Regions from separate parts of the Planococcus sp. PAMC 21323 genome, predicted to be linked through region 2. Evidence: a T-box and tRNA genes for the amino acid it is inferred to sense, from the RefSeq annotation. Region 2 holds a T-box; the other holds one or more tRNA genes.

Region 1 (4,259 bases), 1.0 Mb from region 2:
TTCCTGATACGTTGAGCTGTGATGGCAAGAGGGTTTACCCTTAGAGTCCCTGATTTCACACTGCCAAGAAAAGCCTCTAGCGAGGCGGGAGGTGCCCGTACCGCAAACCGACACAGGTAGGCGAGAAGAGAATTCTAAGGTGAGCGAGTGAACTCTCGTTAAGGAACTCGGCAAAATGACCCCGTAACTTCGGGAGAAGGGGTGCTCTGGTAGGGTGAATAGCCCGAGAGAGCCGCAGTGAATAGGCCCAGGCGACTGTTTAGCAAAAACACAGGTCTCTGCAAAACCGTAAGGTGACGTATAGGGGCTGACGCCTGCCCGGTGCTGGAAGGTTAAGAGGAGTGCTTAGCGCAAGCGAAGGTGCGAATTGAAGCCCCAGTAAACGGCGGCCGTAACTATAACGGTCCTAAGGTAGCGAAATTCCTTGTCGGGTAAGTTCCGACCCGCACGAAAGGCGTAACGATCTGGGCACTGTCTCAACGAGAGACTCGGTGAAATTATAGTACCTGTGAAGATGCAGGTTACCCGCGACAGGACGGAAAGACCCCGTGGAGCTTTACTGTAGCCTGATATTGAATTTTGGTGCAACTTGTACAGGATAGGTAGGAGCCTGAGATTCCGGAGCGCCAGCTTCGGAGGAGGCGTCAGTGGGATACTACCCTGGTTGTATTGAAATTCTAACCCACAAGCCTGATCGGCTTGGGAGACAGTGTCAGGCGGGCAGTTTGACTGGGGCGGTCGCCTCCTAAAGAGTAACGGAGGCGCCCAAAGGTTCCCTCAGAATGGTTGGAAATCATTCGTAGAGTGTAAAGGCAGAAGGGAGCTTGACTGCGAGACGTACATGTCGAGCAGGGTCGAAAGACGGGCTTAGTGATCCGGTGGTTCCGCATGGAAGGGCCATCGCTCAACGGATAAAAGCTACCCCGGGGATAACAGGCTTATCTCCCCCAAGAGTCCACATCGACGGGGAGGTTTGGCACCTCGATGTCGGCTCATCGCATCCTGGGGCTGTAGTCGGTCCCAAGGGTTGGGCTGTTCGCCCATTAAAGCGGTACGCGAGCTGGGTTCAGAACGTCGTGAGACAGTTCGGTCCCTATCCGTCGCGGGCGCAGGAAATTTGAGAGGAGCTGTCCTTAGTACGAGAGGACCGGGATGGACACACCGCTGGTGTACCAGTTGTTCTGCCAAGGGCATCGCTGGGTAGCTATGTGTGGCCGGGATAAGTGCTGAAAGCATCTAAGCACGAAGCCCCCCTCAAGATGAGATTTCCCATTGCGCAAGCAAGTAAGATCCCTCAAAGACGATGAGGTAGATAGGTTCGAGGTGGAAGCGTGGCGACACGTGCAGCTGACGAATACTAATCGATCGAGGACTTAACCAACAAATTGTAGGCGAAAATCTTGCACGTTCCAATGTCGTTTATCCAGTTTTGAGTGAACAAGCACTCAACCAAATAGTCCAGTGATGATGGCAAAGAGGCCACACCCGTTCCCATCCCGAACACGGCAGTTAAGCTCTTTTGCGCCGATGGTAGTTGGGGGTTTCCCCCTGTGAGAGTAGGACGTCGCTGGGCTATTCTATGTTTATTTTTTATTCCTAATGATTCTTTTACCTTGCTTCCATAGCTCAGCAGGTAGAGTGCTTCCATGGTAAGGAAGAGGTCACCGGTTCGAATCCGGTTGGAAGCTTTTGTTTTTTTTACAGAGTTTCTCTAAATGGAAATTAAATAAACGATTTTATTAGGCAAGGCCCCTTGGTCAAGCGGTTAAGACACCGCCCTTTCACGGCGGTAACACGGGTTCGAATCCCGTAGGGGTCACCATATCGGAGGATTAGCTCAGCTGGGAGAGCATCTGCCTTACAAGCAGAGGGTCGGCGGTTCGATCCCGTCATCCTCCACCATTTTTTCATAACTTTATACGGTGGGGTAGCGAAGTGGCTAAACGCGGCGGACTGTAAATCCGCTCCTTCGGGTTCGGCAGTTCGAATCTGCCCCCCACCACCAGTTTTCTTATCATAATTAATGGGGTATAGCCAAGCGGTAAGGCAACGGGTTTTGATCCCGTCATGCCCTGGTTCGAATCCAGGTACCCCAGCCATTTTTATTATGAGCCATTAGCTCAGTTGGTAGAGCATCTGACTTTTAATCAGAGGGTCGAAGGTTCGAATCCTTCATGGCTCATTCTTTTAACATCCTTGCGCCTGTTCAGCGCGGGGCCTTAGCTCAGCTGGGAGAGCGCCTGCCTTGCACGCAGGAGGTCAGCGGTTCGATCCCGCTAGGCTCCATTGTTCCATGTGTATTTGTACTATCCATGTGTAAAAAACCCGTATCCATTCATTTGGATACGGGTTTTTTTTAGGTTTTGATGTATTCGGATTGTGGTCTGAAGATGACGTTATTTTCTTGTTGTTCGAGTGTGTGCGCTGTCCATCCAATGATGCGCGCCACACTAAAAGTGGGTGTAAACAATTGAGTCGGCATTTTGATAGATCGCATAATCGCCGCTGCATAAAACTCTACATTGGTGTACAGTGCACGTCCGGGCTTGTGTTCGTTAAGCTTTTTAACAATATAGGCTTCTGCTGCAACTGCTAAATCGAGCCACGGATCTTCTCCTTGAAGTTCTAAACATTTTTCTCGCAAGATTACAGACCGTGGATCTTCTGTACGGTAAACTCGATGACCAAAGCCCATAATTTTTTCTCCGCTATTTAACTTGTCTTCAATAACCGGAGCAATCTGGTCTTGTGTTTTTATTTGGTCGAGTAAATCAATCACGCCTGACGGGGCACCCCCGTGAAGTGGACCTTTCATCGTGCCAAGCGCTGACGTGATGGCGGATACTATATCGGATTCGGTTGAAATGGTCACACGTGCTGCAAAAGTCGAAGCATTCATGCCGTGTTCCATTGTTAATTTTAAATAAGTTTCGAGCGCTTCTGTTTGTACAGCAGAAGGTTCTTGTTCGTTGATCATCCAAAGATAATTGGCGGTGTGACCTAAATCATCTCGTGGTTTTACGGGTTGTTGTCCGTTTTGAATGCGGTAAAAAGCAGCGGTCATTACTGGCAATGCTGCTGTTAATGCAATGGCTTGTTGTTGAGAAGACAATTGTTGAAATTCGGTATGCGTATATGCGGATACTAAGGTCCGCATTGCGTCCATTAAAGAAATCTCCTTTGGTAAAAGCTGTGAAATTAGAACAAGATGTTCTGGCAGTTTGCGATAGGAAAGCAATTGTTGTTTGATATGTTGCAATTGACGAGTGTCAGGTGACACTCCGTACCAAAGAAAATAAGCAGTTTCCTCAAATGACTTTCCTTGAATAACTGTGTTTACAAGTTCGCCACGATAGCGCAATTCACCTATATCTCCATCCACAGAAGCAATCGCAGTTTGAACAGCTACTACACCTTTTAATCCTTTTTGAAACATGTAAAACGCCTCCTTTTCTTTTAGTTTACTCCTCTAGATTGATAAAAAAAATTAAAGATATATAATTAAGACAATTAAGAATATTAATCGAAATGAGGGGTGTTATGGAAGTTCAATGGTTGAGAACCTTTGTGGATGCGGCAGAAACCTTGAATTTCAGAAAAACGTCAGAGCGTCTGTTAATGTCGCAGCCTAGTGTGACCGTTCATATTCGATTATTGGAGGAAAGTTTAGGAATTTCTTTATTCAAGCGGAGCCATAACCGAGTTTCTTTAACAGAAGAAGGGCGTCATTTTAAAGAGAAAGCCGAAAAAGTAATAGCGCAATTAGATGGTAGTGTGGAAGAATTACACGCTTACGCTCAAGGGTACCGAAAAAAATGGACATTGGCGATTTCTCCTTTAATGGCCGAAACGGTTTTGCCTTATGTACTGCGGTCTTTTACAGAACAACATCCAGAAGTCGAGTTTATAATCCGTGTGGAAGAATCAGAAGCTATAGAGGACTTAGTTGAATCAGAAGAAGTGTCTGCTGGAATTTCTGCTCTAGCACCTATTGGTCGGACGATTGAACCACTTGTGGTTTATGATGACCCTTTGTTATTTATTTTGCCAAGAGATGCTTATGATGATGAAACGGGACCAGCGATTTCAGTCGAAGACACCTTGCGGAACTCGATCTTGTTTACGCATCATCATCCTGTTTTTTGGGAAGAGTTGTTAGAGAAGTTACGCTTACACATGCCCGGTATTCGAACAATGAAAGTCACACAAGCGCATATTGTAAAACGTTTTATTCAAGAAGGGCTCGGCACATCATTTTT
Region 2 (4,259 bases):
TTGAAGGGTAACCATTTGAAATCTCTTCCACTTGTGAAAATCCTGCATTAATCAAATAATTAATTGGCATTTTTTCTCTAATTTGACCAAACAAACGAAGAGCAGGTAAGTTTTGAGATTGAGCGAGTGCATCACGTGCTGACATAATACCTTGTTCACTTGTTGGAACAAAGTTACTCGGCGTCCAAGGTTTTCCGTTATCTTGTATTGTGAATTTGATGTCGACTACTGGACTGCCAGCTCCGATAACACCAAGGTCAAGTGCTGGACCGTAAACTAATAGCGGTTTTACAGTAGAACCAATTGAACGGTATGCTTGAGTTGCATGGTTCAACTCTTCAATTTCATGGTCACGCCCGCCAACAAAACTTAAGATACGTCCAGTTTTATTTTCAATCATCATACTACCTACTTGTACAGGCAATTTCTTCGTTATTTCATTCCCGTCTTTATCTTTTGAGGGAATTGTTAATTCTGTTCCGTAACGAGTATAAGCATCTTTTGCTTTTTCGTGAGCCAAGTAGAGTTCTTTGTTAATGGTCGAATGTATTCGATACCCATTTGACCGAACTGCTCGGTCAGCTAAAATCGCATATTCTTCATAAAGCTTATTGTTTTCTTTTAGGGTAATAGGGTCCAAGCCATCCTCTTTTGCTAGTACATCCATAATGATGCGAACTGCACGTTTTTCAAGTTCTGTCGTTACATAGGGATTGTTTTCACGTGACCGCTTCTCATTTTGACGGAAACTTTTTACGATATTAAAGGAAATAGCTTCGTCATATTCTTGCTGAGTAATATAGTCAGCTTCTCTCATTCGGAAAAGAACGGTTTTCATTCGATCAAGTCCGGGTTGTAATCCAGCTTCGTCTTTTAATTCTCCATAAGAATTATAGGGAGTATAGAAAAAAGGTGCTTTTGGAATGCCTGCAATAAAAGCAGCTTCAGGTAAGCTTAAATCTTTTGCAGATTTATTAAATAATCCGTTGGCAGCCGTTTCAATTCCGGCAATATTGGCACCTGAAGAGTTGCGGCCGTAAGGAATAATGTTGAGATAAGCTTCCATAATTTCATCTTTTGTCATGAATTTTTCAAGGCGCATCGCAAGAAGGATTTCTTTAGCTTTTCGCTCATAAGAAACTTCATTGGTTAAAATTTGGTTTTTAATCAATTGTTGCGTTAACGTTGAACCGCCTGTTTGGGTGTCAGAATTTGAAACATCTTGAAGCAGACCGCGGAAAATAGCTTTTGGTACAATCCCTTCGTGTTCCATAAAGTACTCATCTTCCGTAGCTAACACAGCATTAATGGCTGTTTTCGATATATTAGGCAAAGTAGTTTCCTTGCGTTCCAAATCTGTTTGTACTTTTCCAATGTATACATCGTTAGCAAAGTACATTTCGGTTGTTTCCCCATAACTATAGATTTCTCCACGCATTTCATCTTCAGATCGCAGCTTTTCTTCATCTACAAGTGAAGCAAAATAGCCTGCTCCAACAGACGCAGCAAAAACGCCGATTGTCACTAAAGCAATCGCGAAAATTAATGCTAAATTCCACAGAACTCCGGTTGTTATGCTCATTCGCTTAAACCATTTTGTTGAAGTTAATTTATCGGTTGTTTCTTCAGCTTTACCTAGCCAATAGTTAAATTTTTCACGCACATTATCGCCCTCCTAAAATCTTTTATAGTATATCATATTCTTATAATTGCATCTAAACTTATTGACAAGTTAAAATAATAAAGTAAACTACTAGTATAATTCATATTAAAACGATGAAGGATTCGAAGTAGATTGTGCAATTTTGTTAAGAGAGCCGGTGGGGGGTGCAAACTGGTCAAAATGCATGAGTCGAATTACAGATCTGGAGTTTGCGGAAGTGCCCCGTTCGGCACATGATGAGAGGGAGACTAAGTTCTCCAAGCTGGGTGGTACCGCGCAATTGCGTCCCTGCATGAAATTTCATGCAGGGGCTTTTTTATGTGGATTTTTAACAGGCTCATCGATTAACACATTTAAGGAGGAACAACAATGACGAACGAATTAATTCAGGATTTACAATGGCGCGGTTTATTGTACCAACAAACGGATGAAGAAGGTATGGAAAAATTACTAAACGAACAAAAGATATCATTATACTGCGGAGTGGACCCAACAGCTGACAGTATGCACATTGGACATATTGTTCCACTACTTACATTACGTCGTTTTCAAATGCATGGACATCAACCAATTTTATTAGTGGGTGGAGCAACAGGAATGATTGGGGATCCTTCTGGACGTAACGAAGAACGCCAATTGCAAACGACTGAACAAATTGATCGCAATGTTGAAGGCATCAAAGTTCAAATGGAACAAATTTTTGATTTTAAATCTGAGAACGGTGCGAAAATGGTCAACAACCGTGATTGGATCGGCGCGATGAGCGTCATTGAATTTTTACGTGACTACGGTAAATTAATTTCGGTTAATTATATGTTAGCTAAAGATTCAGTAGCATCACGTTTAGAAACAGGAATTTCGTTTACGGAGTTTTCGTACACGTTGATCCAAGCAATCGACTTTAACCATTTGTATAACGAACACAATTGCCGCATTCAAATCGGTGGGTCGGATCAGTGGGGCAATATCACTTCAGGTCTTGAAATGATTCGCAAAACACATGATGAAGAAGCGAAAGCATTTGGTATCACGATTCCTCTTGTGACAAAAGCCGATGGTACCAAGTTTGGTAAGTCAGCAGGTGGAGCAGTATGGTTAGATCCGAAAAAGACTTCTCCATACGAGTTTTACCAGTTTTGGATTAATGCTGCAGATGCAGACGTTATTAAATACCTGAAGATTTTCACATTTATTAGCCGTGAAGACATTGAAGTATTAGAAAAAGCAGTCGAAACAGAAGCGCATTTGCGTCAAGCACAAAAAACATTGGCTGAAGAAATGACGAAACTAATCCACGGGGAAGAAGCATTAGCTGACGCTCAGCGCATTACAAAAGCATTGTTTAGTGGTGACTTAAAAGCATTGTCTTCTTCAGAAATGAAAGCTGCATTTAAAGATGTCCCTTCAGTGGAGATGACCAAAGAAGATAAATCGATTGTAGATTTAATTGTGGAGGCGGGTATTTCATCATCGAAACGCCAAGCACGAGAAGATGTTACAAATGGTGCGATTTCAGTAAATGGTGAAAAAGTAACCGATTTGGAATACGTCGTCGACGAAAATGATCGGTTAGATGATGCATTTGCTATTATCCGCCGCGGGAAAAAGAAATATCATATGGTGCAATTCAAATAATAAATATGCAAAGGCCAGTCGAAATTTGGCTGGCCTTGTTTGTTTTTATATTTGTTTTTCTTTAATAAAGCGAGGCAGTTCCATATCTTCGAACTGTTTAGGATGAATTAATTTTCCTAAACGGATAGCACCTTCAATTAAACGTGGAGAAGGGCGACAATACAATTCTTCTTCCATAATATGAATATGTTCCATTGCTTTTAAATCATTCCAGCCTGGACGTTTCTTAAGGAGTTCGGGTTTTACTTTTGATGTTAAAATACCGACCCAAGCGAGTAAAATATAATCTGGTTGACGCTCTAGGACATCTGCCCAGTCTGTTTGAACATTGGCAGAATCCGTGTCATCAAAAAGATTACGTGCACCGGTCATACTGCTGATTTCAGTTAGCCAGTTAATGTTACCAGGGGTGAAAACAGGCTTTGGCCACCATTCCCAATATAATGAAGGGCGACTGTTTGCTCGTTGACCACGAGATTTGATATCTTCGATAACAGCCAAATATTCGGAATGAATTGCCGTCGCATCAATTCCGCACACTTCAGCCACTTTTAATAAGTCTTGCCCAATTTCGTCTAATGATTGGGGATCTAAAACGAGATGAGGAATATTCCGTTTGACTAATTCATCTACGTTTTTTTCCATTCCAGGTACGCTCAAAGAAGCTAATACCAAATCGGGTTTTAAGGCCTCCAATTCATCCATTCGAATGGATAAATCTGGTCCGAGTCGTGGCAATGTGGTAATTTCTTTTGGCCAATCAGAATAATCGTCGATTCCAACGAGCATATGTTCAGCATTTAAAAAAGCTAAAAGTTCCGTATTGCTTGGGCAAATTGAAATAATTCGCATCTAGCTCCACCTCCATTATTTCCAGTTTACCATGTCTAATGGACAAATTTCTTTCGATTTGAAGAATTTGTGTAAACATCGTATGATTAGAAAGAATGAACACAAATTG

The links. A T-box is a leader RNA that pairs with one kind of tRNA and senses whether it is charged. The one in region 2 lies ahead of tyrS (tyrosine--tRNA ligase), so its partner is inferred to be a tRNA-Tyr.
Region 1: it has a tRNA-Tyr gene. The T-box ahead of tyrS (tyrosine--tRNA ligase) is inferred to sense a tRNA for this amino acid. The anticodon was not compared.

The regions. Positions count from the first base shown of each region.
Region 1 is NZ_CP009129.1:76,717-80,975, forward strand. Features, by position in the region: rRNA gene PLANO_RS00435 (23S ribosomal RNA) at 1-1,381, shown strand, start outside; rRNA gene rrf (5S ribosomal RNA) at 1,458-1,573, shown strand; tRNA gene PLANO_RS00445 (tRNA-Thr) at 1,616-1,688, shown strand; tRNA gene PLANO_RS00450 (tRNA-Glu) at 1,748-1,822, shown strand; tRNA gene PLANO_RS00455 (tRNA-Val) at 1,827-1,902, shown strand; tRNA gene PLANO_RS00460 (tRNA-Tyr) at 1,922-2,005, shown strand; tRNA gene PLANO_RS00465 (tRNA-Gln) at 2,025-2,099, shown strand; tRNA gene PLANO_RS00470 (tRNA-Lys) at 2,110-2,182, shown strand; tRNA gene PLANO_RS00475 (tRNA-Ala) at 2,214-2,286, shown strand; gene PLANO_RS00480 (citrate synthase/methylcitrate synthase) at 2,357-3,436, opposite strand; gene PLANO_RS00485 (LysR family transcriptional regulator) at 3,541-4,259, shown strand, end outside.
Region 2 is NZ_CP009129.1:1,099,709-1,103,967, forward strand. Features, by position in the region: gene PLANO_RS05605 (transglycosylase domain-containing protein) at 1-1,663, opposite strand, end outside; T-box leader at 1,768-1,956, shown strand; gene tyrS (tyrosine--tRNA ligase) at 2,033-3,298, shown strand; gene PLANO_RS05620 (cobalamin-binding protein) at 3,344-4,150, opposite strand.